DNA from 2 places in the Proteiniborus sp. DW1 genome. Region 1 is predicted to be linked to the other one. Evidence: riboswitches for the same ligand, from Rfam matches in the RefSeq annotation. Region 1 holds a riboswitch; the other holds the start of a gene.
What was found. A riboswitch is a leader RNA that binds a small molecule or an ion and turns the genes downstream of it on or off. The one in region 1 is predicted to bind FMN.
Positions count from the first base shown of each region.

Region 2: linked by a shared signal. The riboswitch ahead of ribD (bifunctional diaminohydroxyphosphoribosylaminopyrimidine deaminase/5-amino-6-(5-phosphoribosylamino)uracil reductase RibD) and the one ahead of DW1_RS01725 (ECF transporter S component) in region 1 are both predicted to bind FMN.

Region 1 covers NZ_FMDO01000007.1:78,237-82,667, forward strand. The annotation lists gene DW1_RS01715 (ATP-binding protein) at 1-706, shown strand, start outside; gene DW1_RS01720 (amidohydrolase) at 867-2,024, shown strand; FMN riboswitch at 2,200-2,317, shown strand; gene DW1_RS01725 (ECF transporter S component) at 2,588-3,190, shown strand; gene tsaE (tRNA (adenosine(37)-N6)-threonylcarbamoyltransferase complex ATPase subunit type 1 TsaE) at 3,411-3,875, shown strand; gene tsaB (tRNA (adenosine(37)-N6)-threonylcarbamoyltransferase complex dimerization subunit type 1 TsaB) at 3,908-4,431, shown strand, end outside.
Region 2 covers NZ_FMDO01000056.1:71,843-76,273, forward strand. The annotation lists gene DW1_RS13795 (bifunctional 3,4-dihydroxy-2-butanone-4-phosphate synthase/GTP cyclohydrolase II) at 1-311, opposite strand, end outside; gene DW1_RS13800 (riboflavin synthase) at 330-980, opposite strand; gene ribD (bifunctional diaminohydroxyphosphoribosylaminopyrimidine deaminase/5-amino-6-(5-phosphoribosylamino)uracil reductase RibD) at 985-2,070, opposite strand; FMN riboswitch at 2,209-2,322, opposite strand; partial or broken gene DW1_RS15345 (ATP-binding protein) at 2,461-2,577, opposite strand; gene DW1_RS13810 (arsenate reductase family protein) at 2,977-3,333, opposite strand; gene DW1_RS13815 (WG repeat-containing protein) at 3,947-4,431, opposite strand, start outside.

The sequences.
Region 1 (4,431 bases):
TATAAACTTATTATCAAATGCTATGGATGCAATGGAACAGGGTGGTACTCTTACTATTAAGACTTATGATGAAGATGATAAAGTAGTAATTGAAATAAGTGACACAGGCCCAGGTATTTCGGATGAGGTCAGAGAACAAATTTTCGAACCTTTTTATAGTACTAAGGGGGTAAATGGTACAGGTTTAGGTCTTAGTATTGTAAGAGACATCATAAATGCCCATGAGGGAAATATCAAGCTTAAAAGTGAGATAGGTAAAGGTTCCACATTTAAATTATACTTTAATAAATACATAGAAAAGGAAGATGCTCTTATATCATTTGATTCAGATACTGACATCAACCTAAACTTAGACAAAGAAGTTAATATTCTAGTTGTAGACGATATACCACAGGTTGGAAATACGGTGGTGGAGATGTTAAAAACTATTGGCCTACATGCTGATATAGAAACTGAAAGCACAAAAGTAATACATAGGTTATTACAAAAAAAATATGATATAATTGTATGTGATTTAGCTATGCCTGAGTTGAATGGTATAAGCTTGAGCCAACAAGTAAAAGAAAAATATTCTAATATTAAATTTATGATACTAACTGGTTGGCCTGAAAGATTAAAAAAGGAAGACCATAACAGCATAGATCTAATATTGAGAAAGCCAATTACTATGGAGGAATTAGCCCAAGCTATTAAAAATATATTATAAGCTGTAACGGGGAATTCATTTATCCTAGGGACTTACATGAAAACATTTATTTTGTTTTATAAGACTAGTGTAACAATAGTTTAGCGATAGTTTATTATTGTTTAACTATCTTTAGCTACTGTTTAACTATAGTTCAATATATTAACAAGGGGGAATTTTGATGCTATTAATTAAGAATGCCAGAATCTATACAATGACGGAAAACGGAGTAATAGAAAATGGGAGTATTTTAGTAGAGGATGGAAAGATAAAAGAGGTAGGCAGGGATATAGTTGCTCCACTTGATGCAGAGATAATTGATGTAGAAGGTAGATTAGTTACACCAGGCTTTATAGATGCACATTGCCATTTAGGAATGTGGGAAGATGGAATAGGATTTGAAGGTAGTGATGGAAATGAATTTGTTGATCCAGTTACACCACACCTAAGAGCCATAGATGGAATAAATCCAATGGATGTTACATTTAAAGAAGCTAGAGAAGGTGGAGTTACATGTGTAGCTACAGGTCCAGGTAGTGCAAATGTAGTAGGAGGACAGTTTGTTGCTATAAAGACTTATGGAGATAGAATAGATGATATGATAGTAAAAGAACCATTGGCTATGAAAATTGCCTTTGGAGAAAATCCGAAAAGAGTATACGATGGCCAAAAGAAATCTCCAGTTACTAGGATGGCTACTGCTGCCATACTTAGAGATACACTTTCTAAGGCTAAAAGATATGTAGAGAAACTGGAAAAATCAAAGGATGACCCGTCCAAAGCTCCGGAATTTGATATGAAAATGGAAGCAATGGCAAAGGTTATTAGAAAGGAACTTCCACTAAAAGCTCATGCTCATAGAGCTGATGACATATTTACAGCTATAAGAATAGCAAAGGAATTTGATATAGATATTACTCTAGAACACTGTACAGAAGGACATTTAATAGCTACTCATCTTGCAAATGAAGGGAAACCAGCTATAGTAGGACCTACTCTTTCTGACAGGTCAAAATTTGAACTTAGAAACCTTACATTTGATACTCCTAAGGTGCTACATGATGCAGGAGTTAAAATAGCCATAATGACAGATTCACCTGTAATACCACTACAGTACCTTCCAATCTGTGCAGGTTTAGCAGTTAGAGCAGGATTAGATGAAATGGAAGCATTCAAAGCCATTACAATCAATCCAGCTGAAATATTAGGAATACAAGATAGAGTTGGAAGCATAGAAGTAGGCAAAGATGCAGATATAGTAATATTTGATGGAAATCCATTAACAGATTTAGGCTGTAAGACTCATTCTGTATTTATTGATGGAAAGAGAATAAAATAGATTATGACGAAAAAAGCGGAGAAGTTTCTCTGCTTTTTGTATTGTGTAGAAATTGAACGAAAACTAAAGGGATGGTGGAGTAGAAAACAAAAGATTTTTGGAGAAGTTAGTTTTCTAATCATTATTGACAATATAATACTATTATGAGATAATTAAATTGTTAAAAATATAATATTAAAATCTTCAGGGCAGGGTGTAATTCCCGACCGGCGGTATAGTCCGCGAGCTGCTAATGCAGTTGACTTGGTGAGATTCCAAGACCGACAGTAAAGTCTGGATGAGAGAAGGTTTTGCTAATATCCATTTACATAATGTATTTCGAATTTTTTCGAAGCTGACAGTGATTAACGGATATAGATTAGCTTATCAAGCCCTGATGTTATTCTTCAGGGCTTTTTTATGACTTAACCCGATTGTTTCGGATGCTTTTCCGAAAGAATCGTAGGTAGGTCAAACGCACCGAGCACCAAATTTATGGAGGGTAGTTGATCGAATAAATTTGTGTTGCTGACTGTGAATACCAATTGCTCTGAAGGAAAATTATGATTTGGAGGGATGGTATAATGTTAATGGTAAAAGGACAAATTAACACAAGGACAATGGTAAAAACAGCAGTACTATCAGTTTTAGCATTTTTAATAATGTACTTTGAAATGCCTTTATGGTTTACACCACCTTTTTTAAAGGTAGACTTAAGTGATATTCCAGCATTAATAGGTGCATTTGCATTAGGTCCAATAGCAGGAGTAGTTATTGAGTTAATTAAGAATATTTTAAATTTAGCAATTGAAGGTACTACAACAGCAGCAGTAGGAGAACTTGCAAACTTTTTTGTAGGAAGTATATTCGTTTTTGTTGCAGGATTTATTTATCAAAAGTATAAATCATTTAAGAGTGCTATATCAGGTATGATAGTTGCAACCATAGCTATGACACTTGTAGCTTCAGTTCTAAACTATTATTTCCTTATACCTTTCTATGCAAAGTTATTTGGAGTATCAGTAGACAAATACGTAGAGATGGGGGCACAGGTAAACAGATTTGTCACAGACTATAAAAGTTTTATATTGTGCGGTATATTACCTTTTAATTTCGTAAAAGGAGTTATGGTATCGCTTATAACAATACCACTATATAAAAGAGTATCACCAATATTACACAGATAATTAATATTTTAGTAGTCTTTAATCATCCTGCAGATACAGGGTGATTTTTTTATATACTTGTATATCCATCTTAAACTGGATATAATAGTTTTGTAACCCATAGGAAAGTCTTAAATTTCCTTTATTATTAACTTTTTGCAAAATGGGTTTCAATAAGACTTCCTCAGTTTATTAGAGTTTCATAGAAGTTTTTATTAGATAAAAAGGAAGGATGAAGCAATTGCTTAAAATAAATATAAATAACATAACAGAAACAGAAAAAGTCGGCTACATACTTGGTAAACTTCTAACAGGTGGCGAAGTAATATGCATGACAGGTGATTTAGGTGCAGGTAAGACTACTATGACTCAGTCTATAGCAAAAGGCTTAGATGTAGATGACTATGTAACCAGCCCTACATTTACTATAATAAATGAATACCAGGGCAGATGCCCGTTATATCATTTTGACGTCTACAGAATTAACGATGTAGATGAAATGTATGATTTAGGATATGAAGAGTACTTTTATTCAGATGGAGTATCTATTATAGAATGGGCAGACATAATTAAAGAAATACTCCCTAAGGAAAGACTGAATATTGAAATCAATAAAAAAGATAATATAGATAATAGAGAGATAATTATATATGGAAATGGAGAAAAATATATAAATATCATTAAATTACTTTCAGAGAAAATATAATACGATTATTGATAGATAAAGGAGCTGAAAAAATGAAAGTTTTAGCCATAGATACATCCAGCGTGTCTGCAACATGTGCAATAATAGATGACGATAGGCTATTAGTGGAGTACACTCTCAATCATAAGCTAACTCATTCACAGAAAATAATGCCTATGATAAAAGAAGTACTTAGTAGCTTAAGTTTAAAACCTGAAGACATAGATATATTTGCAGTTGCAAAGGGACCAGGCTCATTTACTGGACTAAGAATAGGAGTAGCTACAGTAAATGGACTAGCCCAATCAGTAAACAAAAAAGTAATAGGAGTACCTACACTTGATGCACTTGCCTTTAATTTACCATATTGTGAAGGAATAGTAGTTCCTATAATGGATGCTAGAAGGGATAGAGTATTTACAGGAATATATAAATGGACTAATGGGAATTTACATATAATCAAAGAGCAAGCAGCTTTAGAGGTTAAAGAACTTATAGATATATTAAAAGAAAGACCAGAAAAAATAGTCCTTGTAGGAGATGGAACTCTTGTTTATAGAGATGTATTTTCAGAAGC
Region 2 (4,431 bases), on a different contig from region 1:
CTCTCATAGGCTGATATTCCTGTTGTTGTCTCAATAGCATCAATTGATACAGTGAATGCAGTCTGATGTGAATCTGTATTTCGTTCCACCATTGATAGAATATTTAATTCTTCTAATCGCTCTCTTATAATAGGTAAGCATATAAGCCCTCTACCGTATTTTGCCATAAAATTGATAGCTTCTGGTGTTACCTTTTCTGCAGCCATTAAAAGATCTCCCTCATTTTCCCTATCTTCGTCGTCTACTACGACTATCATCTTACCTAGCCTTATATCTTCTATTGCTTCCTCTATTGTATCAAACATATTCATTCTCATCCCCCATTTTCTTTATGCAAACCCATGTTCAGTTAAAAATTTAAGATCTATTCCTTTATTAACTACTACCTGCTCTTTTGCTTCAATAAGCTTTTCAATATATTTACCTATCATGTCACATTCTAAGTTGACCTTATCTCCAATCTTCTTGCTTAATAGAGTAGTCATATCCTTAGTGTGAGGAATGATAGAAACTTTAAATGCAAAATCATCTACATATGCTACAGTAAGACTTACTCCGTCTATTGCAATTGAACCTTTTGGCACAATATATTTTAATATTTCAGGAGAAGTTGCAACTGTAATCCATACTGCATTATCTTCCTGTTGAAAATTTTCAATGGTCCCCATTCCATCAATATGCCCACTAACAATATGTCCACCTAAGCTATCCCCTAACCTTAAGGCTCTTTCAAGATTAACTTCATCTCCAGGTAAGAAATGCCCCAAATTACTCCTCCTTATTGTTTCTGCCATTACGTCTACACTAAACCTGTTGCTGTCAAAAGAGGTTACAGTGAGACATACTCCATTAGTGCATATGCTGTCTCCTAGCTTTATCCCTTTTAGAACTTTTCTTGCTTTGATTGTTATTCTTGAGGATTTTGTAGATTTCACCACAGATTCAACTATTCCAATCTCTTCTACCAATCCTGTAAACATTTTTTTAACCCTCCTTTCTAATGTATGCTTCTATCATTATGTCTTGCCCAAAACGGTGAATATCCATATTTTCAAGGTTTATTGCGTCTTTCATATGTGCTTTTCCCAGCCCACCAACTGGAGTTTTTGCAGTATTTCCTCCAATAATTTTCGGAGCAATAAATGCATTTATCTTATCAACTATTCCTTCCTCTAAGGCACTATAATTAAGTTGGCTTCCCCCTTCTAATAAAATGCTATCAATCTTTCTCTCTCCTAGCTCCTTCATAAGAAAAGTCAAGTCAACTCCTCCATTTTTGGAAGGCACTATAATGACTTCAGCCCCCTTTTCTTTAAGCATCTTTACCTTTCCCTTATCAGCTTTACTAGAAACTGCTATGATAGTCACTGCATTTGATTCAAGGTTTAATACCTTTGCTTCAAGGGGAATTCTTCCACTGCTGTCTACAATTATTCTTATGGGGTCACAGCCTTTTCTATCATCTAATCTAGTTGTCAAATATGGGTCATCTGCAAGCACTGTACCTATGCCAACCATAATTCCAGATACCCTATGCCTTAATTCATGAACATATTTCCTAGAAAGCTCTCCAGTAATCCACTTAGATTCATTTGTATAGGTAGCAATTTTACCATCAAGGGTCATTGCAGTTTTCATTATTACGAAGGGTTTCTTTGTAGTTATATATTTAAGAAATATTTCATTTAATCTTTTCACTTCATCCTCAAGAACTCCTACAATCACTTCTATACCAGCTTCCTCTAAAATTTGGATACCTTTTCCGGCTACTATAGGATTAGGGTCCTTTAGCCCTATAACTACTTTCTTTATTCCTTTCTCAACGATTGCTTTAGCACAAGGCGGAGTTTTTCCATAATGAGAGCAAGGTTCTAAAGTAACATACATAGTTGCACCTTTAACATCCTCAGTAGCGTTAAAAAACGCATTAATCTCTGCATGATGATGACCATAAGCCTTATGATAGCCTTCACCAATAATTCTACCTTCTTTTACTATAACTGCTCCTACCAATGGATTTGGATTTGTATACCCTATTCCTCTCTTTGCCAGTTCTAATGCTCTTTTCATGTATTCCATATTAAGACATCACTCCAGTATTGGATAATCAAAAAACCCTGAGATAAATCCCAGGGTATAAAGCCTCTAAAAATTGTCTTGATTATAAGTATTATGATAAAACATAAGCTTATAGCTCAAATTACTTAAAAGTATCTTCTCCCATCCAGACTATACTGTCGGCTTCGGAATTTCACCGAATCAACCTTACGGCTCGCGGGCTATACCGCCGGTAGGGAATTACACCCTGCCCTGAAGATTTATTTATTCAGTTTTTACATGTTAAACTTTAACACAATAATATAAATATGTCAATAAATCAAACTTAAATAGTTCCATCTCTTTGCAGATTCACATAACAAATAGAACTTTAAGCTTTAATTAACCTTGTAGGTACGCTTCCACCACTTTGATACTGCTCATTTTATGTGGCTTCTCAGAAAAATCATTTTTCTTTTCCTTTCTGTCAGCACAGGCCTCTGAACAACTGTTACAGCTTTTATTGCAATTTTCGCTCATAATCTTAGCTCCTTTATTTTAGATTGTTATTTAACTACATGAAACAAATGATTTTACAAAAAACAAGTCACTACTCCAACATCGAATAAAATTTTACAGGCATCCATTTCCATAATACAGGCTAAAACCTTGTTCGCTGCTCTGGTCTTTTGATATCCATGTGTTTCACTAATATTTTGATAGTTATTTACCTAAAGAATATAATTTTAAGGATACAGTTCACAAGATACTAAAAGCAGGAACTAGGCTATACTAAAGGAGAATGGATAACTTTATCTAAATCCATCTTTATATTAAATTAAGGCTAAGATTAGTAATGGGACAAGATTAAGAAAATCCCACCCCAACTATTGACAAAAAGCCACAAAAACCCGCTTCCTATAAAGCAGGTAGGGTTTGTCATTCAATATCAAGGGCAGTCTTCCAATCAGTTTCCTTAAAACCTACCAGCACAAAGTCATCACCAATAAGGATAGGACGCTTTACAAGCATACCGTCTGATGCCAATAGATTATACTGTTCATCCTCACTCATAGTAGGAAGCTTATCCTTCAGCTTCAGTTCTCTATATAGCTGTCCGCTAGTATTGAAGAACTTCTTCAATGCCAAGCCACTTGTTTTATGCCAACTCTTCAACTCTTCTATTGAAGGATTGTTTTCTTTGATATGCCTTTCTTCAAAGGCAACTTCATTTGCCTTCAACCATTTCTTAGCCTTCTGACAGGTGGTACATTTCGGATAACACAAAAATATCATAATCTATCTCCTTTCTCCTTTTTAGCGGAACTCTTTCTAATAATTCTTACCATATTACGCATCAATTTGCTTAGTACGTATAATGTTTATGTATATATAATATATCTTTTCCATACCAAATTCAATTAATTAACCTAATCTACCAACTTTCCCAATTTACTAAAGTTTAAATCGGTTGATACATACCTTAAAAGAATAAAATAAAGATTTCTTGACATAAGACTTACATCTGCTTCTTCAGTAATTTCATTACAAGCAGTATTCCGACATAAACATGACACAAACAGATAGAATGAATACTGTTTGAGTGTGTCCTATCTCAAAACATATTAGCAATATTAGGTATATATCGATTACGTAAAAATCAAAACTACCCACTTAGCAGGTAGTTTACTCAGGTTTTTTCTGAAAATGGCGATTTAATAGAATTTATCTGAATCAAGTGCAGATATTCTCTTTGAGCTCCTCGTTTCATTGTACAGCAACTAGAAGAAGATAATATATTTGACGGACTTGAGTCATCTGTTCCACCACAGCCCAATTGCCGGGTTTGTGTAGGTTATTAGTTACCTTACCTCCTAATTGAATTCCTTGATAAGACTGTAGTTCTTTTTTAGTTAATTCCTTTTCTTATTCTTAAGTAATTTCCATTCTTATCTATAAACTTACAGGTGCCATCGGCTAAATCTACCCTAGCATAGCCTTCACTAAAGGGATAGACATTAGTAAATTCTGTTGGTATGACTTGTTTACCTTCTCTGTTAATAAATCCCCATAGATAAGCATCACCTTTTTTGATAGCAACTGGTGCCATCCCTTCATTGAAATCTCCCGCAAATACTATTTCCTTAGGCAAATCAATTACCACATTGCCCTGCTTATCAATATATCCTAAATCATTTTCTACATAGTTTTCTATCCTCTTTGCTACAAAAGTACCATCTGGATATGTAATATTATAAGTCACATTTGCCCTATAATATCCCTTGTTTACAAAGGCTAAACCTTCGGAAAAATTGCCAGCATTTATATAGTTAGGACTAATCATTACTTCTCCATCCTTATTAATATAACCGAACTGATAACAAGTAATACTTC